One region of the Ruegeria sp. CH11 genome, then DNA from elsewhere that is predicted to be linked to it. Evidence: riboswitches for the same ligand, from Rfam matches in the RefSeq annotation. Region 1 holds a riboswitch; each other region holds the start of a gene.

Region 1 (7,840 bases):
TCGACTGGCTTGAAATGTCTGCGGGCGTCTTCAACCAGCTCTTCCCCGACGCGCCACAAGAGTTGCACGATCCAGACCGCGCGGGTCACAATCTGGATTTACTCTATGGGATTGCCTGCGAGATCGATCTGTCACACCCCGCCCGGTTCGATGCCGAAGGCCAATTGAACGACCCGGCGCATCGCCGTATCCGCATGGCATCGATAAATGGCTTGCCCATCGACCCGAGTCAGAAGTTTGTCGTGGCAACAAACAACTACCGCGCCAATGGCGGCGGCAACTTTCCGATTGCTGGTCGGGCACAAGTTATCCCGATCCCTTCGCTGCCCGTTCAGAACGCACTGATCGACTACATAAAGAACTCGGCGCGGCCTGACCCGCTCGAATCCGCACCACGGCCATATACCTTTTCGCCATTGGGTGGCGCGAAGGCGATTCTGAAGACCGGCCCAAACGCGCGCGCATACATCGCCGAGCTGGCGGAATTCGCCACAAGCGATCTGGGCCTGGATACGGATGGATTTTTGCGCATTCAACTGACGCTGTGACGGGTTGCCATTTTACCGCCAGGCACCTATATCGGCAGTCGAGAGGTTGGCGCGGGCGAGCGCCTCGCCAACCTGGTCAGGTCCGGAAGGAAGCAGCCACAACGAGCCCCGCTTGGGTCGATGTCCAACCTCTCACTTGAACCTTTCAGCCACAGGAGGGCTTTTATGATTGTAGCAAAGACCCTTCGGGCCGCTCGGTTCTGACCTTTCGATCACCGATCGTGGCCTGAACACGTTTCCGACGGATGCGCATACGCCATTCGTCAGGATTGCTGTACCTGAGAACAGGCAGATCAATGGATTTTTCACTTTCGGATCTTGGATGGTCCTCTCACTTTGCCGCGCAACACGCGGTCGATCCCACTTGCGCACCCTATCGCATCACCGGCGTTCACCGGGACCGTCTGATAGGCGTGTCGCCGGAGGGCGAAGCGCCTCTGCTGACACTCAATCGGTCAACAGGTGACTTTGCCGTCGGTGACTGGGTTCTGGTCGACGAGCAGCAACGCGTTCAGCATCTGCTGGACCGCCGCAGTAGTCTGCAGCGCCGCGCCGCCGGAACCGGGGCCGAGGCGCAGCTGATCGCTGCCAATGTCGACGTGCTGTATATTGTCAGCTCTTGCAACGCCGATTTCAACCTGCCCAGACTAGAGCGCTATCTGGCACTGGCCCACCAGGCCGGATGTTACCCGGTGATCGTTCTGACCAAGGCAGACACCTGCGACGAGCCCGCAGACTATGCCCGGCGCGCCGAAACTCTGGGGCCGTTCCTGACGGTTCTGACAGTCGACGCGCGGGACCCCATGGACATCGCGCAAGTGCTGTCCTGGTGTCCTGCCGGGCAGACTGGGGCGCTGGTCGGGTCATCCGGCGTCGGCAAAACGACATTGGCAAACGGCATGACCGGACACAGCGACGCCACCGCTGCCATCCGCGAGGATGACGCACGCGGGCGTCACACCACTACTGCGCGGGCTCTGCGAAGGCTGCGCAACGGCGGCTGGCTGATCGACACCCCAGGTATGCGCGCGCTGCGTTTGCTGGACGCGCAAGACGGCGTTGACGAGGTGTTTTCGGATATCACGGAACTGGCGCAGAATTGCCGGTTCTCGGACTGCCAGCACGTCTCGGAACCCGGTTGCGCTGTGCAGGAGGCGATCGCGGCAGGCGCGCTCGACGAAGACCGGTTGGACCGGTGGCGCAAACTGCGGCGCGAGGATCAGCGCAACTCAGAAACCCTTGCCCAGTCCCGCGCCCGCGACAAGGCGTTTGGCAAGATGGTGCGGTCGGTCATGCAGGACAAGAAGTCCCGCAAGGGTGTCTGACACCCGGGGGCGCCGCCAAGGCGCCCCTGCTTATCTGGCAATCAAACGTGGCCAGAGCGCTGCGTTCTTGCCCGCAAAGACCCCGATATGGCCGATCTCGGACAGGCCGAAATCCTTTGCCGACAACAGATGCCGACGCGCCTCGGGACCGTAGAGGTCCGCAAGCCGCCAGACCGCCTGAGGCGGCACCATCTGGTCATCGTCGAAAGTGAACAGGTCAACCTGCCGACCCGCCTCGGGCCAGTTGGCAGCGGGCAGCCTATGCCCGATATCCGGAACATAGTTCTTTGGCGCAGTACACCAGCGCCGCCACTGCCAATAGACCGGGGCCGGTAAGTCCGTTCCGAACCCGGTCAGCTTGCCCGGCAAATAGCCCAGCGCGCGAGTCGCCAATGGCGCATGGCCGTGCCAGAACAACCACGCCAGCGAGCGATAAGGCCAAGGGTGATCCGACAGCGTCACCAGCCCGGAACAGACACAAATCATGCGATCGATCCGGTCCGCGTCCGGTTGAACCGGCCCCAGCATGGCCCCTACCGAATGCCCGATTGTCCAGTGTTGCGCGTCGGGAAAGCGCCGCCGCATCTCGGCCCGCGCGGAAGGCATGTCAACCAGGGCCCAGTCGGCCATTGTCGTCTTCGAACCCGCCAGCGCTCCCTGCGACGAGAGCCCGAAATCGCGATAGTCGTAGGTCAGGCACGCCATGCCCTGTTCTGCCGCCAGCCAGCGCGCGAAATGGCGGTAATAGTCTCTGGGTACGCCCGTGGCGCTGTTCAGGACAACGACCGTTTCGGGTTCTGACACAGGGCTGTACAACCGCGCCGACAGTTTCGCAGGGCCGGATGCGAATTCGAAATCTTCCGTCAGAACTGCAGTCCGGGTGTCCAGCATCGCCGCCTCCGAAGCTCCTTGCCTTGCTTCTGAACTAAGTAGTTCACTTTGCAGTCCACATGGTCTGATACGCCGAGTCAACACTTTGCCAAGTTGACCAAACGTCCGCCTGCGCAATTTTCCTCGGGCATCTTTCAATCCGCTTGACTCGCACCGGGCTGGCCCGCTAGCGATTGGGCGATGGTTTCCGCGCCCTCAACCGAGGCCGGGATGAAAAGGGAACACGGTGCGGCCCACTCCGGATTGTCCGGAACACGCCAAATCCGCGACTGCCCCCGCAACTGTAAGCGGAAAGCAATGCCGAGATACCACTGGCCGCAAGGCTGGGAAGGGCGGCAAAGCGACGACCCGCAAGTCAGGAGACCTGCCATCAAAACTGAAACCGAAACTCGGGCGGGGTGTCCGGGCAGGGTCAGACCGCCGGTTGCGGTTTCTCCTGATCGATACCCCTCAGCCCACATGTGCGGAGGGCACATCATGATCTGGAAGACCGAAACGCACCAATTTACGGCAACCGTCTGTCAACGCACCGGCAAGACCTGCCCGGCGCTTGCACGTGTGGCACGTGCGCTGGTGCAGTCGATCTCGACCGCGGGGCAGACAACTGCGCGAGATCTGGAAATAGACGGCAGCATCGAACTGGGCCATTGCCCCGACGGGTGCACAGCACGGTTTCGTGCGCAAGCAGACGAAGTCCGCATCTTTTGCGGCACCACCGAGGCAGCCGATATAGACTGTTTGGATGACTATGCTGACCTGATGTTTGGTACCGAATTCACGACATTGCCGTCGGGCGCGATTCCAAATCCGCCTTGTGCGATGCTACAGGCGCTGGCAACCGCACCAAAGGCTCAGGCGGCGACAGAATCGCAGGTCAGAATCTGAGGTCATGAGGCAGCAAGCGCAACAGCTGGCGCGATGGCCCAATGCAACTGGTCATCCGTCTCGACCGCGCAGGGCCGCAGGGCCCGCAGACGCGTCAGGGCGGTATCCGGGTTCTCACCGCATTCCACCATCAGGCGCAGCACGATCATGCCTGACCGCCCGCAGCCACCGCGGCAATGAACGAGTACACGACCCCCGCCTGCCAATGCCTGACGGGCCGAGGCGCTGACCCGTTTCCAGCGTTCGCGGATTTCCGCCGATGGCGCGCCAAAATCCTCGATCGGCAGATGCGCCCAGCGGCTGGCGCGGCTTTGCACGTCGCGTCCAAAGTCGCGCGCGCCATCCTTGATCATCTCGACCTCGGTGGTCATGGAAATCACCAGACCCGGCTGCCATCCGGCGACCATCTCCAGATCGCCGAGATAGTCCCCTCCCCGCCCTGGCATTGAACTTAGCGCAAGCGAGCCGCCGCCCACCTGCAATGCATGGATCACCATCTGAGACATCTTTGCGTTCCCCCCGAAACGTAGATCAGAAAGTCTTACCCCTGGCCTATGAATCGGAGATTTTACCTGCGACGGTCGCGTTTCCAAAACAAAAATCCTGGCGACCCGCTGTGGACGCGGGCGGCGGGGGCCTCTACGCTGCGGTTTGAACGAATCCGACCGAGCAGACATGACCGACACACCCAGCCCCGCCTATCAGGTTCTCGCCCGCAAATATCGCCCGGAAACCTTTGCCGATCTGGTGGGTCAAGACGCCATGGTGCGCACGCTGAAAAACGCGTTTGCGGCGGACAGGATCGCGCAGGCCTTCATCATGACCGGCATCCGGGGAACCGGTAAGACCACAACTGCCCGGATCATCGCCAAGGGCATGAACTGCATCGGACCGGACGGCAATGGCGGCCCAACGACCGAGCCCTGTGGCCAGTGCGAACATTGCACTGCGATCATGGAAGGTCGTCATGTCGACGTGATCGAAATGGACGCCGCCAGCCGCACTGGCGTGAACGACATTCGCGAAATCATCGACAGCGTCCGCTATCGCGCCGCCAGCGCGCGCTACAAGATCTACATCATCGATGAGGTTCACATGCTCTCGACCAGCGCCTTCAACGCGCTGCTCAAGACGCTGGAAGAACCCCCTGCGCATGTAAAGTTCATCTTTGCCACGACTGAAATTCGCAAGGTGCCGGTCACGGTCCTTTCGCGCTGCCAGCGGTTCGACCTGCGCCGGATCGAGCCCGAGGACATGATCGGCCTGCTCAGCAAGATCGCCTCGGCAGAAGGTGCCCAGATCGCCGAAGACGCGCTTGCGCTGATAACCCGCGCCGCCGAGGGCTCGGCCCGCGACGCGACCTCGCTGCTGGATCAGGCAATTTCTCACGGGGCTGGCGAAACCAGTGCCGATCAAGTGCGCGCCATGTTGGGGCTGGCCGACCGGGGCCGGGTGCTGGACCTGATGGACATGATCCTGCGCGGCGATGCGGCGGGCGCGCTGACAGAACTCAGCGCGCAATATGCCGAAGGGGCCGATCCGCTGGCGGTTCTGCGCGATCTGGCCGAGATCACCCATTGGGTCTCGGTCGTCAAGATCACCCCGGATGCCGCCGAAGACCCGACGGTGTCGCCTGACGAGCGTGCGCGTGGGCAACAGATGGCCGAGGCCCTGCCAATGCGGGTGCTGACCCGCATGTGGCAAATGCTACTCAAAGCTCTGGAAGAGGTTTCAGCCGCGCCCAACGCCATGATGGCCGCCGAGATGGCCGTGATCCGCCTGACCCATGTGGCGGACCTGCCCAGCCCCGAAGAACTGGTCAAAAGATTGCAGGATACCCCACCGCCGCCAAATGGTGGGCCGGGTCGCGGTCTACCGGCCGCCTCGCAGGGTAATATTGCGCCACAGGCAACCGCCCAACCGGCTCTGACAGCCGCACCACGCGGAGCCACAGGCGCGCCTTCAGCCGCTTTGGCGCAGGACGTACAGACCGCCCTGGCGCGCTATCCGACCTTCGAGCACGTGGTCGAACTGATCCGATCGAACCGGGACGTCAAACTGCTGGTCGAGGTCGAGAACGGCGTCCGTCTGGTCTCGTACCAACCGGGCCGGATCGAGTTCACCCCGGCCGAGCAAGCACCGACCGACCTGGCCCCCCGTCTCGGATCGGCCCTGCAACGCTGGACCGGGAACCGCTGGGCCGTGTCGATTGTCTCGGAAGGCCAGGCCCCGACCATCGCGGAACTCCGCGACGCGGCCGAGCTCGCCCTGCGCACTGAAGCCGAAGAACACCCTTTGGTACAGGCCGTTTTGGCCCAGTTTCCAAAGGCGCGGATCACCAAGATCGAAACCCCCGAACAACGCGCGGCACAGGTCGAAACCGAAGCTCTGCCCGAAGTCGAAGACGAATGGGACCCGTTCGAGGAGGATTAAGACTCCGCTCTGACACCTGAAGCCCTCCCGCACCTGCCACGGGCCATCGGCTTGCGCCGATACCCCTGAGCAGCTTTGGGCCCGGCCCGCGCAGGCACAGCCTGCGCGGGCCGGGCCCAACGAGAGGAAAGACCCACCAAAGACATTGGCGACAGGCGGGAGCAGCCTCTCCCCTTGTGCCCGACGAATGCCATCCGTATTTAGGCTGCAAACAGATCTACAGGAGAATACCGATGCTCAAAGGACTCGGCGGTCTGGGCGACATGGCCAAGATGATGAAATCCGCGCAGGATTTGCAGACCAAGATGACCGATATGCAGGAAGAGCTGAACACCATCATGGTCGTCGGCGAATCCGGCGCCGGGCTGGTCAAGGCGACGGCCACCGCCAAAGGCGAATTGAAAGGTCTCGACATCGATCCGTCGATCTTCAATGGCGACGACAAAGAAGTGGTCGAAGACCTGATCCTCGCCGCGATCAAGGACGCGCAGACCAAAGCCGCCGAACGCTCTCAGGCCGAGATGGCCAAGCTGACCGAAAGCATGGGCCTGCCGGCAGACATCAAGCTGCCGTTCTGATCTTCATCTTTTCTAAAATACTCCCGCCGGAGGCTCCCTCCGGCGCCAGACAGGACAGGCCGTGAGCTCGAACAGCGACATCGACAACCTGATCGACCTGATGGCCAAGCTGCCGGGCCTCGGCCCCCGCTCGGCCCGGCGTGCGGTGCTGCACCTGATCCGCAAACGCGCCCTGCTGCTGACGCCGCTGTCGGACGCCATGCAGCAGGTCGCCGTCACCGCCCGTGAGTGCCTGAACTGCGGCAATGTCGGCACCACCGACATCTGCGACATCTGCGAAAGCGAGGCCCGCGCGACAGGCGAACTTTGCGTGGTCGAAGACGTCGCCGACCTCTGGGCAATGGAGCGCGCAGGCGTGTTCAAGGGCCGCTATCACGTGCTTGGCGGGACATTATCGGCGCTGGACGGCGTCGGCCCGGACGAGCTGCGCATCCCCCGCCTCAAGGATCGGATCATGGCCGAGGGCATCACCGAGGTCATCCTCGCGCTCAACGCCACGGTCGATGGCCAGACCACTGCCCATTACATCGCCGATCAGCTAGAGGGTCAGGTCCGCCTGACCTCATTGGCGCAGGGCGTGCCGATTGGGGGGGAGTTGGATTATCTGGACGACGGGACGATTACGGCGGCGCTCAGGGCGAGGAAGGAATTGTAGACGCAGGCTTTTGCGCGTCTTGGAAAATCTGCCATTTTCTAAGCGTATCTGAGAGTAAGGCATTAGATGCGAAAGTTCATTTTAGTTTTTTGTGCATCAGTAGTGGCAATCGCGATTGTTGTTCACTTGTTGCTATTTCCGCCGTTGCCGTTCCCGCCGAAAATCGGGCGGAATCTGCCTGACAATTTTGCCGAGGCTGACAAAGAGTTTGCCCGAAGGATTATCGCTGAATTCCCGCCACCTCTGAGAGAGCAAGAACTTGTAATAATGCTAGAGCAAGATGGGTTCTCAATTTCTAAAGAAAAAGACTACGCATATTTTGAGAAGCAATCTTTTCCATGCTTGCTTCGTTGGCTCGTTTTCTGGGAAGAACAGAAGGGCATTGTAACTGAGTTGAAGCCGAGTTTCGGTGGGTCCTGCCTATAGTTTTCTTGGTGACCTCATTACTTCGCTGTGAGCGGTCTATAAACGAAGTGATCTTAGAACTCAGATCCAATGGACCCGAAAGTGCGGTTGGGGCGCAGT
Region 2 (7,840 bases), on a different contig from region 1:
CCGAGTCGGAGGTCAGCAGGCGCCTGGGCCCGGTGTCGATTGCAAAGCCGAATTTGGCGGGAAGGCTCGGCAGTTCAGCCAGCCGGTCGATCAATTCCTGCGCCAGCCGCGACGTCAGATCCCCCGTCTGATAAAGCGGTGTGACCAGAATATTGCGGCGCATTTCGATGCCCGGTTCCGCATCCAACAGGTTTAGGGCGGCAAGCTCCGCAAGAAGCGCCTGATGGTCACCCTCGTGAACGCCCCGGAGTTGCAGGTTGGCGCGGTTGGTCAGATCGATCGTGCCATTGCCAAAACGATCGGCCAAGCCGCACAGACCCAATATCTGTTCCGCATCCAGCCGTGCCAGCCGGGGGCGGACCCGCACCACCAGCCCGTCGCCCGACATCATCGGACGATGAGCGCCGGGGCACCAGCCTTGAACGACAGGGGCGCTCATCCCATCCCCTCCAGATCCGCGCGGATCGAATTGCGGCGGGTCTCCCACAACCCAGCCTCCAGCAGCGCGCGGAACCGATCCTGTATGGCCTGATGCGCCTGCGGATTGGCTGTTTCCAGGAAGGCGTCAACCTCTTCATCACCCAGCGTGGCGTCGTGGTAGAGATCAAACAGGTGTGGCGCAACAGTGCCCGACAGATGCGCAAAGGATGCCATATGGTCCAGCGTTGCCGCGATTTCGGCAGCGCCACGGAACCCGTGACGCTGCATGCCCGCAATCCACGCAGGATTGGCGGCGCGGGCATGAACCACGCGGCTGATTTCTTCGGGCAGGGTGCGCGCGCGCGGGGTGTCCGGGTTGGTATTGTCCAGATGATACAGCTGCGCCGTACCTCCGGTGACCTTCTTTGCGGCGGCAAAACCGGCCTCGTGCGTGGCATAATCATTGGCCAGCAGCAGATCGGTTTCGGTCAGATCCTGAAGATGCACGAAACTGTCCGCGTTGGCGACGCGCTGCGTGATGCCATCGACGTCCTGCGTGATGTGCTCGCCTTCCAGCGCAAATGAACTTGCATCCAGCCAAGCCTCGCCTGCCTGCGCGCGCGCCTCGTCGGTATAGGTCTCGGACAGGTGGGTCATGTTCAGACCATAGCTGCCAGGTGCTGGGCCAAAGACCCGCGCGGCAGGCCCTCGTCCTGCAAATGGGTTCCAATCCGGTGCCTCGTCACGGCCACAGAGCGCGCGCACCGCTTGTCCGAACAGGGCCGAAAGCGTCGGGAACACGTCACGAAACAGGCCGGAGACGCGCAAAGTCACGTCCAGACGTGGGCGGCTAAGGTCGGTGATCGGCAACACCTCGATGCCCGACACTCGCTCGGACCCTTTGTCCCAGACCGGTCTCACACCCAGCAAGTGCAGCGCCATGGCGAATTCTTCGCCCGCCGTCCGCATTGTGGCCGACCCCCAAAGATCGACGATCAGTCCTTTGGGATAGTCGCCTTCCTCTTGCAAATGCCGTCGCACCAGTTCCTCGGCCAGTTTCACGCCCTGAGCATAGGCTGCACGGGTCGGGACCGAGCGCGGGTCAGTGGTGTAGAGGTTCCGACCCGTCGGCAGCACGTCCGAACGGCCGCGATAAGGGGAGCCGGAGGGTCCAGCCTCGATCCGTTTTCCGGCCAGTGCGTCCATCAGGCCCTCGCGTTCTGCATGGGCCGAGGGCGCGGGGTCGAAATTGCCCGTGACTTCGGGAACCCGGCCATAGATGTGCAGGCCGTCGCCGAACTGGCTTTCCTTGATGTCACAGACAAAGCGGTCGATGCGCGTGATCGCCTCGGCGGTGCAGGTGGCCTGATCGAGCCCAAGATCACGTTCCAGACCAATGGCCTGCGCCTCGTCCCGAATATCCTCTTGCAAACGGTCGCGGCGTTTGGGGTCAAGGCCATCGGCGTTCGAAAACTCATCCAGCAGCGATTCCAGCCGTACCATGCGGTCGGGTGTGCCGCTTTCCTTCAATGCCGGAGGGATATGGCCCAGCGTGACAGCTCCGATCCGGCGTTTGGCCTGCGCGGCCTCGCCGGGGTCGTTGACGATAAAGGGGTAGATCAACGGCAGATCGCGGATCAGCGCCTCGGGCCAGCACTCGGCGGACAGAGCGACCGATTTGCCGGGCAGCCATTCCAGCGTACCATGCGCGCCGATATGGATCAGCGCATCCGCGCGCAGGCTTTCGCGCAGCCACAGGTAGAAGGCCACATAGCTGTGGCGCGGTGTGCGGGACAGGTCGTGATAGTCGTCATCGCGCAGCTCGGGCGTGCCACGTTCGGGCTGCAGCGCGATCAGCGCCTTGCCGCGGCGCAGGGCGATAAAATGGAAGGCGTCATCGGAGAAAGAAGGATCGTTCGAAGGCTCACCCCAAACGGCCCACAAGTCTGCGCGTAATTGCTTGGGTAGGTTGGCCGATGCTTCAAGATAGTCGTGTAGAGACCATGAAATCCGCGCGTCCAAAAGCGTTTCAGCAATCGGTTCGGCAGGCGCGGTATCATAGCCTTCGCATTGCAGATCGGCCAGCATTGCCTCGGCCGACGCCAACGCATCCAGACCCACCGCGTGGGCCATCTGCCAATCCTTGCCGGGGTAGGTGGACAGCACCAGAGCGGGCACCTGATCCGCCTTGGGCTTGTCTTGCAAGTTCAGCCAACCGATCACGCGATCAATGATCGCCTCGATCCGCTCGGGTTCGGCGCGGTGGGCAAAGCGGGAATATTCCAGATGCGGATCGCGTTTGCCCGGTTCTTTGAACGATGCAATGCCTGCCGAAATGCGACCGTCGACCTCTGGCAGCACCACATGCATGGCGAGGTCGGCAGGCGACAGGCCACGTTCCGCCTCGGCCCATGCCTTGCGGCGCGACGTGGCCAGCGCGACCTGAAACACTGGCACAATGGCAGCGTCCAGAGGCGAGGTGCCCGACGCGCCCTTTCCCGAGAACGAGGTCGCATTGATGATTGCCGACGGGTTCATCGCAACCACCTGTTCACGCAGCCAGTCTGCGGCTGCTGGCGCTTTGAGGGATGGTGCGAACAAGCCAATCGCTTCGAGCCCGCGCGCGCGTAAGCTGCGGATCAGGGCCGCGACCGGGGCGGTATCGGCGGAGGTCAAATAGGCCCGATAGAAGGTCACAAGGATGCGCCTTGCGTCGCCCGAGAACGCCTTGTCCGCCGGGATGACACCGCGATCCGGGCACCATGCGCCGCAGTCGGGTATGGTTTTCGCACCCATCACCGGCCCGGCGTACAACCCCGCAGCCAAGGCCATCTGCGCCAGGGCGGCCTGTGCCGCGACTTCTCCTCCGGTGTCGCACAGATGCGCCAGACGTCGCAGGGTAGAGACGGGCAGCGTGGAATAGTCGTCCAGCCGTGTATCCTCACGCCCATCGGCGGGCAGAACGGCCAGAGCAATGCCTTTTGCCTGCGCCAAGGCCAGAACCTGCTGCAAGCCATAGGCCCAATAGGGCACGCCCCCGATCAGACGGATCAGGATGCCCTGGGCACCTTCCAAGGTCTGTTCGACATAGGTATCGACAGATAGCGGGTGTTTCAGTGCCGTCAGGTTGGCCAGCCGCAGCGTCGGCATCCGTCCCTCGGGACCACCTCCGCGATGCCAGCCCGCCGCGAAAGCACCAAGGTCGCTGTCGGAAAAAGACAGCACCACCAAATCCGCCGGGCTCTGGCCCAGATCGGTCGGGGTCTCGGTTTCGTCGAGCCCGTGGCTTTCGCGGAAGACGACGTGCATGACTTACTCGGCGGCCTCTGGAACACCCACGAGGATATCGCGGATTTCGGCTTCCTTGATGTCGTCATGCTCGGCAATGACAACCAGACGCGAGCGGCGGTCTTCGCCCGGCTCCCACAGGCGGTCATATTGGTGACGAACGCGGGCACCAACGGCCTGCACCAGCAGGCGCATCGGTTTGCCCTGAACGGCGGCATAGCCTTTGACGCGCAATATGTTCAGTTCCTTGGCCAGACGTTCGATATTGGCAACCAGAGCTGCCGGATCAGACTGTTCGGGCAGTTCGACAATGATGCTTTCGAAATCGTCATGCTCGTGATCGTGGTGACCGTCGTGATGGCTGGGTCGTGCCGCCATATCATCCTCTGCGGCCGCTTCCAGACCCAAAACAACGCGGACATCCACAGCACCTTCAGCCACTTCGACCACGGGCAACGGACGGGGCGCTTCGGCTGCGATGATCGCTTTGGCTTTGGCAACGCCTTCAGGGCCGGCCAGATCGGGCTTTGTCAGCAGGATAATGTCGGCGCAGGAAATCTGATCCTCGAACACCTCGGACAGAGGCGTTTCATGGTCGATCGAGTCGTCAGCCAGACGCTGAGCGTCCACCGCCGCCACATTCGGCGCAAAGCGTCCGGCGGCGACCGCCTCGGCGTCAGCCAAAGCGATCACGCCATCAACGGTGATTTTCGAGCGGATATCCGGCCAATCGAAGGCTTTCAGCAGCGGCTTGGGCAGGGCCAGCCCCGAAGTTTCGATCAGGATGTGATCGGGGCGCGGCTCGAGCGCCATCAGCGCCTCGATCGTGGGGATGAAATCATCGGCAACGGTGCAGCAGATGCAGCCATTGGCCAGTTCCATGATGTTTTCCGCCGGGCAATCCGGGATGGCGCAGGATTTCAGGATGTCGCCATCCACGCCCACATCGCCAAATTCGTTGACGACCACAGCCAGACGCTTGCCCTGCGGATTCTGCATCAGATGCTTGACCAGCGTGGTTTTTCCCGCGCCAAGAAAGCCGGTGATCACAGTCACGGGGAGTTTTTCGAGATTGCTCATTTCAGGGCTCCATTAGGGGGAATGCGGGCCGCACAGTTTTTGCGGAAATGTTCGGGGCGTTCGCGCCATTTGACCAGACCGTCTTCGGTCGCGAGGTATTTGGTCGCGCCGTCAACGATCACATCAACATGATCGGTTTCGTTCAGATGTTCATAGACGAAGGTCCAGCGATCCGGGCCACCACGCAGCACGATCGAACACCCTTCGTTACAATTCGACAGGCATTCGACAGCTTTCAGGGTGATGCCCTCGGGCAGGCCAGCCTGTTCTAGCGCTTGATGCAGCAATGTGCCGGGGCGCTGTGCGTCATCTTCAACGGGCAGCCCGCGACGGCAGGTGGTGCAAACCAACAGTTCGACCGGAGCGGTCTCGGTCATGTCTCTCATCCCCCCAAATCCTCTTCGTGGGGGACGGGGTTTCATGCGGGCCACGTATTGCGACATGGACCCGACACCGGAACACCCCGTCCGGTTTCAACTTCGGGTGTTGGCAGGTCTCCCGGCTTGCGGATGTCAGAGGGTCACTCTGGCAGGTGTCCCGCCTTCCCGGCCATAAGGCCAGTGGCATTGGGCACCTTCTCCGGTCACGGTCGCGGGGGCGGCTGCGTTTGACGGAAAAACCGCTGACGCATTCCCTTTTCATCTGCTGCTGCAGACACCAACGGATCGGACATGCGGCACCAGCGGGCGCGTTGTCAAGCGTGTCGCGCTCACGGATTGCACAGGGTGATGAAAAACGACCTGCCAGCGTCGTTCGGCGGCATGATTTGCGTTGGTACATCGTGCTGCCATGGACGAGAAATTCGAATGCGGAGTATCGGACTATGAAAGTAGGGTTCATTGGCCTTGGAAATGTTGGCGGAAAGCTTTCGGGCTCGCTGCTGCGCAACGGGATCGATCTGACGGTTCATGATCTGAACGTGGATCTGGTCGCCGAGTTTGTGGCCAAAGGGGCCAAAGCGGCCGAAAGCCCAGCGCAACTGATGCGTGACTGCGACGCGGTCATTACCTGTCTGCCTTCGCCCGCTGCCTCGGATGCGGTGATGCAGGAGATGCTGCCCGAGGTCGGACCGGGCAAAATCTGGATGGAGATGTCCACCACAGATGAGGCCGAGGTCAAGCGTCTGGGCGCAATGGTGATCGAACAGGGCGGTGCTGCGGTGGATTGCCCGGTTTCGGGGGGCTGTCATCGGGCCGCGACGGGCAATATCTCGATCTTTGCAGGCTGTGATCGCGAGACATTCGAACGCATCCTGCCGTTTCTGACCACGATGGGGCGGCGCATCCTGCATACGGGCGAGCTGGGCTCGGCCTCGGTCCTGAAAGTGATGACAAATTATCTTGCTACCGCCAATCTGATCACCTGCGCCGAAGCTTTGGTCACCGCCAAGGCCGCCGGAATGGACCTGAACACGACCTACGAAGCGATCAAGATCTCGTCGGGCACCTCGTTCGTGCACGAAACCGAAAGCCAGGTCATACTCAATGGCTCGCGCGATATCTCATTCACGATGGATCTTGTGAAAAAGGATATCGGCCTGTTTCAAGAGGTTGCCGACCGGGCCGGAGTTCCCCTTGAAATCAACCCCTTGATGATCAAGATCTTCGAAGACGGCATCGCCCGGTTTGGTGACCGCGAGCTTTCGCCGAATATCATCAAGCGACTGGAAGAGGCGACTGGCCTGGACATTCGCGCACCCGGATTTCCGGCCGAGATGGCCGATGATGAACCCGAAGAGCCAGGCTATGAGGTCGTTCCGGCGAACCGGCAGGCTGTCTGAGGGCGGCGCGCTTTCGTTGTTCGTGGTCCAACCCAGGCGCCTTTGGGCTGCCTTCCGGGTTGGACAAAAACTTAAGGCTATTTTAAACACATAACCAATAGTCCGTAAGTGGCACAGGCAAGCGAGCGTAATATGACGGATGAGACCTTTCTCATCGTGACAACGATGAAGAACGAAGGACCTTTCATGATCGATTGGGTGGCCTATAACCGCTCGATCGGATTCGATGACATTCTGATCTATACCAATGATTGCTCGGACGGAACCGCAGCCATCGCCGACCGCCTGCAAGAATTGGGCTGGGCCCATCACGAACGCAACCCTGTCAGCCCCAAGGAAAAGCCACAGACGGTTGCGTTTTCCAAAGCCCGACGCCACCCTAGCTATCTGGCCTCGGACTGGATACTCAGCCTGGATGTCGACGAATACATCAACATTCGCGTCCCCGGCGGAGATATCCGCAGTTTCGTTCGCGCCAGTGGTGATGCCGATGCGATCTCGATGTGTTGGCGCATGTTCGGGCAGGGGGGGCAGCGAGAGTTCGTGGACCGCCCCGTGCCCGAGACCTTTTTTCACGCAGCGCCAGAGCACAAATATCCGCATCAGAAGGCGAAGGGTTTCAAGACGCTGTTCCGCAACAATGGCAAGTTCAACCGGTTCCGCGCCCACAGGCCACGGATCGACGAGCAGCACGCGCCCAACCCCGAGGCACCTTATGAAAACGTACTGTGGCGCGATGCGGGCGGGAACGAGTATCCCGCCGATCAGGTCAAATGGCGCGCTTGGCGCGGGTTCAGCCACGAATATGCGCGTATCCATCACTACGCCGTTCGCAGCACCGACAGCTTTCTGGTAAAACGTGATCGTGGCCGCACCAACCACATCAGCCAGGATCAGGGGCTGGATTATTGGAACATGATGAACCACAACAATGTCGAGGATCGCTCGATCCTGGGGCATATGCCTGGCATGCACGAGATGCGTGCAAAGATGATGGCCGATGAAAAGCTTGTCGAACTTCACGAACGCGCCTGCAACTGGCACAGAACCAAGGCCGGAAAGCTCAGGCGGCGCGCGGATTGGACCGATTTTGTTACGGCGCTGCAAACCCCGCTGGACGAGCCGGAAAAGGCCGCTGAACCGGTCGCGGACCCTGTCACCGCACCCGTGCGACGCGGCAAGCGCGCCATGCAACGCGAGCGCAAGGACGGCTTGCGCCGCGAGTTGCTGGAACTGATGCCAAAGGGCAAGCTGAGCATCGAGATCGGCGTC
Region 3 (7,840 bases), on a different contig from region 1:
GCCTTCATTTCGCCCCGGCTGAAAACGCTCGAGGACCTGCCCGAGGGCGCGGTGGTTGGCACCTCGTCGCTGCGGCGGCGCGCGCAGTTGCTGAACCGCCGCCCGGACCTGAACGTGGTTGAGTTTCGCGGCAATGTTCAGACCCGGCTGAAGAAGCTGGCCGACGGAGTCGCCGACTGTACCTTTCTGGCAATGGCAGGTCTTCGTCGTCTGCAAATGCAGGATGTTCCTGCCACCGCAATTTCCCCCGACGCCATGTTGCCAGCCATAGCGCAAGGCACAATCGGGATCGAAAGACGCGCTGACGACAAGCGTGCGGGTGATCTTCTGGCAGCCATTCATTGCGCCACAACTGCCGACCGGCTTGCCGCCGAGCGCAGCTTGCTGGCCGGGCTCGACGGGTCTTGCGAAACGCCGATTGCCGGGCTGGCCGAACTTGACGGCAATTCCCTGCGTCTTCGCGGTCAGGTTTTGCGCCCTGACGGGTCCGAATCCATCTCAGAATCGATTGAAGGCCCAACCGAAGATGCCGCTGATCTGGGCCGCGAACTGGCAAATTCTCTGCTAAAACAAGCGGGTCCCGGTTTTTTTGAGTGGCGGGCCTGAAAAATTTTACCTTAATGTGAACTTCTTCACTGAACGCCCTGCTTCGATGGTACAGTATGAGGGTGTTCCGGTTCGGATGTCAGATCAGTCTCGAATATATCGAAAGTTTTAGCCGGTTTTGTTTTAGATAGTATTCGAGGGGGCGAGACCGATCCATCTGACCGAACACGACGGGCCGCAGCGTGAAAACGCCGCGGCCCGTTTCGTTGTGGCGCGTTAGCTGCCCGAGCGCAGTCTTTCGACCCGACCAGCAGCATCATGGTGGCTGAATTCAGCCCGCCCGTCCCGGCTTGCGGCCTGGAAATCCACCATCCTTCGCGGCAATGCGTTGAAGAACCGTTTCAATCCAGGCTCAAGATCGACGGCCAATGCTGAACACGCGCGGCAAAGGCCGGACACCTCATCCCGCGGTCGATGTTCACGGATCGCGGAAATCAGAGTTTGGTGCTTGCTGCGCAACGCCTGAAAATCCCGGGACTCTGCCATTGCTCGGTCGCCGACAAGCACAAAGACCGGCTCGGGCTCGGCCTTGCCTTTTAGGTCAACGAACCCGGCCTCCAACATCGCCAGTTTCTGACCAACCGCCGCATGGATCGCGCTTGAAAGCAGAATGTCATAGTCCACATGGCGGCAGGTCTGTTCGATCCGTGCGGCGACATTCACGACATCGCCGATGACGGTATAGTTGAACCTGCGGCGCGAACCGATATTTCCAACGCAAGCAGCGCCCGTCGCACAACCGGTCGCCAGGGCAAGGGCGGGCCGCCCGCGCATGATGGGTGCTGCATTGAAATCGGCCAGCGCCCGGCGCATTTGCAACGCCGCCTGCGCCGCACGTAACGGATGATCCGCGACCGGCACGGGCGCGTTCCAGAATGCCATGACCGCGTCCCCGATGAATTTGTCGATAGTTCCGCGCTCGATCAGGATTTGATCCCCAATTTCCGAGAACAGAGCGTTCAGCAAGGTGACCAATTCGGTGGCTGAAACGGATTCGGACAAAGGTGTGAAGTCGCGGATATCCGAGAACATCACCGTGATCTCCTGCGAGGTGCCGCCAAGTTTCAGCTGATGACCACTGGCCTCCATCTCGTCCAGTATCTCGGGCGCGACATAGTGCGAGAAGGTGCGGCGAATGACCCGTTTTTCGCGTTCGGTCGAAATAAAGAGGTAGCCCGCCAGCAGCCCGAAATTGGCCATCCCGCCCGCCAGCGGAAAAGTCGCGTCAAACAGAACCGAGTGGTTTTGAAACGCCAGCCAACTGACCACGATCACAGCCGCAGCAGCCACCCCACCGGCGACAAAGGATGCCACCGCGCCGTATCTGGACATCACGAACGTCACCACCATGCCCAGAATGACAAAGGCCAGCAACTCCAGCGCTGCGGTGACGTCGGACCGGCTGAGCGTGTCCCCCAGAATGATTTGCTCGATGATCTGCGCGTGAATCGACACACCAGGGACGGATTCGCCCAACGTCGTCTCGCGCATGTCGAACAGACCCGCCGCCGAAGTCCCGACCAAAATGATCCGCCCCTCGATCTGGGCCCTCAGATCGGGGTCGTCACCGCGCTGCATGATATCATCTGCCGAAAGATAAAGGCCCGGATGATCGCGCCTGTAGCGCACCCAGATCTCACCGTTTTCCGTGGTCGGCAACAGGAAGTCCCCGATGCCGACCGCCAGCATGATGCCAACCTCATCCTGCGAACCTTCGGCAAAATAGACAGACTCGCCCATGGCAACGCGCAGCGCTTCGACACCCAAGCCAGGCATGACGCCGCCGGGACCGGACCACAGCACCGGCACGCGTCGCACCACCCCCAGCCCATCCAAGGGCGAGACATTGACGCCCCCGATCCCCAGCGCGTCGTCGCCCAAGGGCGGTGCAAGAGGGGTCCAGTGCGGAACACTCACAAGACCGGCGGCAGGTTGCTCACCGATTTCAACCAGCCCGGCCTTGGGCGTGACGACGGTGCCGCTGTCGGTGGATCGGGCTGCGACTCCCATAACAACAGGCCAATTGGCAACTTCCGCACCGAACACCACATCGTTGTCCAGTAGCCGAGCAGCCCGGTCCGCCCGCAGGACATCCGCCAGCGCAGGGTCCTGCAACAGCCGCGACACGCTATAGCGGTCGGGTTCGGCAAACAGCATGTCAAAGGCAATGGACGCTGCACCATAGTGGCCCAGACGCTCGACCATCTGCGCCAGTTGCGTCCGCGGCCAGGGCCATTGACCCCAAGCCGCCAGAGATCGTTCATCAATATCGACAACCCGCACTGGCAGATCCGGGTCATATGCGCGCGGCGAGACCCTTTGCAAGACATCGAAGTAGATGAAGCGCGACATCTGAACCGGATAGGGGTCCAAAACGCGAATGAAGCAGCCAAACAGGATCAAACCCAGCCCGACCAAGCGAAAACCCAGCCGCCGCGCCAACGAGCCTTTGGCGTTACCCGCCACGCCAAACTCCTGTGGGCAAAGGGGACGAGACAGGTTTCATCGCGGCTATCTCGTTTCGGCCTCGGCTGTAATTCCTCCGGCCGTCGCACTGGCGGACGTACCTGACCCACCCGGTCCATCATCTGAGAGGTTCACCGACACGCTGACGCTACCGGCCGTGGAACTGGCACTCGTCGTCGAGCCAGCCCGCGCCTCGGCACGCGTGGCTGGTGGGTCGGATCGTGTCGGAGCCGAACGGCTTGCCGATCTTGCGCCAGCGGATGATCGGGCCGCTTCGGGTTGCTCTGCTTCTTCGCGCTGACGTGGTTCTTGTGTTTCCGCTCGCACCCGTGGGGCCAGCGCCTCGGTCCCCGAGCATCCGCCGATATTCACCCGCAACGGCGGCAGCAACCGCTGCTGTGCTTGCAGGAATGGAAACCCGCTGGACACAGCCTTGTCGTATTGCGCAGCGCTGACCGGCTGGCCGACCCCCCCGGACGGGCCGGTGGCAAACATGCTGCATTGCGAATCCCCACGACGGCAACCGCCTCGCAGGCTGCACATCTGCACCTCGCCTTCGAGAACCAGCATCGCACTCTGGCTGCCGGACGGTACCCAGATATCGAATGTTGTTCCCCGCACCGCCATCGTGGCTGTTGGCGTTTTGATGGAATAGGCCCGCTTTTTGCTGTTGCCGGAAATAAATCGAAAGCTTCCACCCAAAGCCTGCACCGCAAAGCTTTTGGCCTTGCGATTTCCGCGCAGCATCGACACATCCAGCACCATCTTGGCGTTTGGACCGACGGCAATCTTGGTCTGGTCAACAAAGATCAACTGCACCACACCCGACCGGTTCGTGGTAATCATGTCGCCCGATGCCACATCCATTCCCTTGCGCAGGGTCATGGTCTTTCCGGCACGAACCACTTCGGCGCCAGGCTTGACGCTTAGCACCTTCCCGATTGCGGCTGATACTGACGCCGGTAGCGTCACAATGAATAATGCGAATACAAAAACTTTTACCCAGGCCAAAACCAAGTCCCTTCCCCCAAAGGTTCCCGTTGGGGCGACAAACGCCCCACGCCCGATTTTGCACCTCAGAATGCTTACTTTGTTTGGTCATTTATGTTATAAAATCTGAACAAATATGCACTGAAACAGATATGTTTGGCAAGTATTGGGCCCATTCGGGTCGGTACCCGAGGCCTAATGGGGTCATGGATTCACGGCTGACCTGTCGAAATCGTTCCGAGGCTCGCCAGCATCAACGGTGTTTTGATGAACAATTGGTTGAAGCCGGCGGCTCAATCCGCACACGTCATCGCTGATTCAGCACCAGCCCTCATCACAAGTCCACCAGCCGGCGCGGTTTTCTGTTCGAGATGGTCGGCGTTCACCCGGAATGCACCGCCGCGCACAAATGCAATTCCCGGTGTTTCACCGTAATTTCAACAGGTTCTGCAGATTTGCCAGGATACAGCACAACATGGAAATTTCGCCTTGTATTCCCGCTGCTTGCAAGGATATACCCGTCGGCGGAGACGTGGCCGAGTGGTCGAAGGCGCTCCCCTGCTAAGGGAGTAGGCCCGGAAGGGTCTCGAGGGTTCGAATCCCTTCGTCTCCGCCACCCATCACTTTCACACAATATTCCCGAACTTAACCCGGCCCAATCTACCGGGAGTGTTTCTGTTAAAACGGCGTTTGCGATGTGAGGCACATCCCGTTGTCCGCGTTCAGAATTTTCCGTTGTCGTTTTTCCATTCGCTGCGCGGAGCGATGGTTTCGACTGTGTCCCAATGCTCGGCGATCAGATCATCGTGAACGCGGAACAGGTGATAGAAACTGGTATGAACCCCAGCCTTGCTGCCTTCGCACATGCAAAGGACAAAGTTGCCCTCAGCCAAAACACGATGCAATTTGTGGTGCTGGATCAGCCGCGTACCGTCCTGGACCGCGTCCAATGCGGCGCGAAAGGCGTCCGCTCCGTCGCCCAGTTCGGGGCTGTGCTGGATCAGGTCTGCATGCACGAATGTCGCGAGCAGATCAGTCTGACCTCCAACCAGCACCTGTTCGGCAAACCGGCGCACAAGATCCCGGTTCTGCTCGGTCTTGTCTAAATCCGTGGTGTCCGCGCTGCCGTCCAGCATGCCACGGCCTGACGGGTTCGGGCCTTTGAGGGGTTGGATGTTGTCCCAATGTTCGACCGCCTTGCCATCCTCGAACCGAAACACCTCGAACGCGGCGCGCAGGCTGGAAAAGTCGTATTCGTTATGCGCAAAAGCAAAGTCACCATCTTCGAACACCCTCATGAAAGTGACCCGGGGATTCGTTTTGGCCAACCGCGCGAACAGATTGGCCAAGCCCTCGCTACCTTCATGTGTCTGGGGATTGTGCTGAATGTATCTGGCTTCGTTGACAACGGTTGCGGCTTCGGGATCTCCGGTCTCGATGCCTTTCAACAGCTTTTTGAGCAGGTCTTTTTTCGATGCCATGTCATTTCATCCCGTTCTGGAGGCCTTTGCACGCGAGTCAGATTAGCACCAAACTATGCCTGTGTTCGAAAATAACCTGGGTATCATGCTGTCACTAACCGACTGAATTTTGGTTGACGGACGATACCCGAGTCTGGCATCTGCGGTCGCGTGTCCGGTTCCGGGTTTGCCCGGAGAAAAGGGAATGCGGTGCGGGTTTTGTCAGACAAACGCCCAATGCCGCAACTGCCCCCGCAACTGTAAGCGGCGAGCAGGGCTGACATGCCACTGGGGTTTCCCGGGAAGGCCAGCCCAACGCTTTGACCCGCAAGTCAGGAGACCTGCCGGATGTGCACCCTCGGAAGGGGTGTGTCACCGACGCCGGGGTGTGCGTCGGGTCCGTTGCCCCGAATACGGGAGCAGGCTCGGACCGTCCCGGTGTCAAACAAGAATGCGTGCCGGGGTTGGCACGTCGGGACAAGGAAGAAGACCCCATGAAAAAGCTGCTCTGCACGGCTGCGGTTGCGCTGACTATTCCAGCGATCGCGCAAGCACATTTTCTGCTGGAATACACCACGGACACCATGATTGATGCGCCGGGCGATGTGCCGGTCAAGCTGATCTTCTGGCACCCGTTTGAAAACGGCCGCGTCATGGATCTGGAAAAGCCTCAGGAATTCTATGTGATCCACAATGGCGAAAAGACGGATCTGCTAGAGACGCTGGAGCCTGTGCGCTTCACCAGCCCTGAAAACGAAGGTGCGGCTTTCAAGGGGTCGGTGCCGGTCAAGCGGTCGGGCGACTATGTCATGGTCACGGTGCCTCAGCCTTATTATGAGGAATCCGAGGACATCTATATCCAGCAGATCACCAAGGCGTTCCTGAACCGCAATCAGCTGCCGACCGATTGGATGAACCCCGCCGGTCTGCCGACCGAGATCATCCCGCTGAACAAGCCCTACAACATCGTCGCGGGCTCGACCTTTACCGGTCAGGTTCTGGCCGACGGTCAACCGGTCGCCGGGGCCGAGATCGAGATCGAGTACATGGCAGCAGAGCCGAAAATGGACAGCGCCGCGTCCTCGGATCCGACCGTATCGCCAATGCCCGGCGGCGCCGTTGTCGCGATTTCGGACGCCAATGGCTATTTCTCCTTCGGGGTTCCAAAAGCCGGATACTGGGGATTTGCAGCACTTGGTTCGGGCCCCGCGACCGAGCATGAGGGCAAAGAACTGAGCCAGGATGCGGTGATCTGGATCCGCGCCTGGGATCTGGAGTAACCCCGGATGCACATCGTCGACGGTGCCCTGTCCAACCCGGTTGTGATCGGCGGTGCGGTCGCCGCCGCAGGTGGGATCGCCATCGGGCTGCGGTCGCTTGATCTGGATCGTATCCCCACAGCCGGGGTGCTTTCGGCCAGCTTTTTCGTGGCTTCACTGATTCACGTGCCGATCGGGCCGTCGTCAGTGCATCTGATCCTCAACGGTCTGGCCGGGCTTTTGCTCGGCTGGGCCGCATTTCCGGCCCTGTTCGTGGGCCTGTTGCTGCAGGCGGTGTTCTTTGGCTTTGGCGGGTTGACCGTATTGGGCATCAACACGCTCAACATCGCTTTGCCGGCGGTATTGGCCGGAATGCTGTTCCGGCCACTGATCGGGCGCGGCACGCCTGTGGCCGGTGCAATTTGGGGTGGAGTTGGCGGCGCGTTTGCCATTGCCGCCACGACGATCATGGTTGGCATATCGCTGGCGTTGTCGGGGGATGCATTCCTGCCTGCGGCGAAACTCGTGTTCTTTGCCCATATCCCAGTGATGGTAATCGAGGCGGTGCTGACCGGATTTGCTGTCCTGCTGGCGCGCAAGGTCAAACCCGAGCTATTCGTCACAAGGACAATCGCATGATACGGTTTGCGCTGATCTTTGCCATTTGTTGTGCGCCTTTGCCCGCTTTCGCACATAAGGTGATCGCCGGGGTTTTTGCCTCGGGTGACGCCATCGAAGGAGAGATTGGCTTTTCCAACGGTGACATGGCAACCGATACCGAGGTGATCGTGACTGGTCCGGATGGGTCGGAGCTGGGCCGCACAGTGACCGATGCGGATGGGTTTTTCCTGTTCACGCCGACTACCGCCATAGCGCACACGTTCTATGCCGATCTTGGCGCAGGCCATGTGGCCGAAGTTGTCATGTCGGCGCAGGACGTGGCCGGGATCATGGGCGTTGCAGTCGGCAAGGAAAGCCTCTCCGAGAATAAAGCGGTGTCTGCCGAAGCGATAGCTGGCAATGGGTCGGTGGCATCGCTGACCGACGAAGAACGGCGGC

Evidence for each region. A riboswitch is a leader RNA that binds a small molecule or an ion and turns the genes downstream of it on or off. The one in region 1 is predicted to bind cobalamin.
Region 2: linked by a shared signal. The riboswitch ahead of ACR0LX_RS19020 (DUF1636 family protein) and the one ahead of ACR0LX_RS20765 (hypothetical protein) in region 1 are both predicted to bind cobalamin.
Region 3: linked by a shared signal. The riboswitch ahead of ACR0LX_RS06995 (DUF4198 domain-containing protein) and the one ahead of ACR0LX_RS20765 (hypothetical protein) in region 1 are both predicted to bind cobalamin.

What each region holds. Positions count from the first base shown of each region.
Region 1 is NZ_JBQFQX010000021.1:43,112-50,951, forward strand. It holds gene ACR0LX_RS20745 (bifunctional 2',3'-cyclic-nucleotide 2'-phosphodiesterase/3'-nucleotidase) at 1-548, shown strand, start outside; RNA gene ffs (signal recognition particle sRNA small type) at 588-686, shown strand; gene rsgA (ribosome small subunit-dependent GTPase A) at 845-1,873, shown strand; gene ACR0LX_RS20760 (alpha/beta hydrolase family protein) at 1,904-2,764, opposite strand; cobalamin riboswitch at 2,929-3,150, shown strand; gene ACR0LX_RS20765 (hypothetical protein) at 3,242-3,649, shown strand; gene ACR0LX_RS20770 (protein-tyrosine phosphatase family protein) at 3,652-4,155, opposite strand; gene ACR0LX_RS20775 (DNA polymerase III subunit gamma/tau) at 4,325-6,082, shown strand; gene ACR0LX_RS20780 (YbaB/EbfC family nucleoid-associated protein) at 6,316-6,660, shown strand; gene recR (recombination mediator RecR) at 6,722-7,315, shown strand; gene ACR0LX_RS20790 (hypothetical protein) at 7,382-7,741, shown strand.
Region 2 is NZ_JBQFQX010000016.1:60,789-68,628, forward strand. It holds gene ACR0LX_RS19005 (cobalamin biosynthesis protein CobG) at 1-439, opposite strand, end outside; gene cobN (cobaltochelatase subunit CobN) at 436-3,729, opposite strand; gene cobW (cobalamin biosynthesis protein CobW) at 3,733-4,788, opposite strand; gene ACR0LX_RS19020 (DUF1636 family protein) at 4,785-5,165, opposite strand; cobalamin riboswitch at 5,260-5,465, opposite strand; gene ACR0LX_RS19025 (NAD(P)-dependent oxidoreductase) at 5,573-6,568, shown strand; gene ACR0LX_RS19030 (glycosyltransferase family 2 protein) at 6,701-7,840, shown strand, end outside.
Region 3 is NZ_JBQFQX010000003.1:221,615-229,454, forward strand. It holds gene hemC (hydroxymethylbilane synthase) at 1-606, shown strand, start outside; gene ACR0LX_RS06975 (CHASE2 domain-containing protein) at 823-3,072, opposite strand; gene ACR0LX_RS06980 (FecR family protein) at 3,118-3,957, opposite strand; tRNA gene ACR0LX_RS06985 (tRNA-Ser) at 4,589-4,678, shown strand; gene ACR0LX_RS06990 (nuclear transport factor 2 family protein) at 4,785-5,543, opposite strand; cobalamin riboswitch at 5,682-5,885, shown strand; gene ACR0LX_RS06995 (DUF4198 domain-containing protein) at 6,017-6,802, shown strand; gene cbiM (cobalt transporter CbiM) at 6,809-7,420, shown strand; gene ACR0LX_RS07005 (cobalt ABC transporter permease) at 7,417-7,840, shown strand, end outside.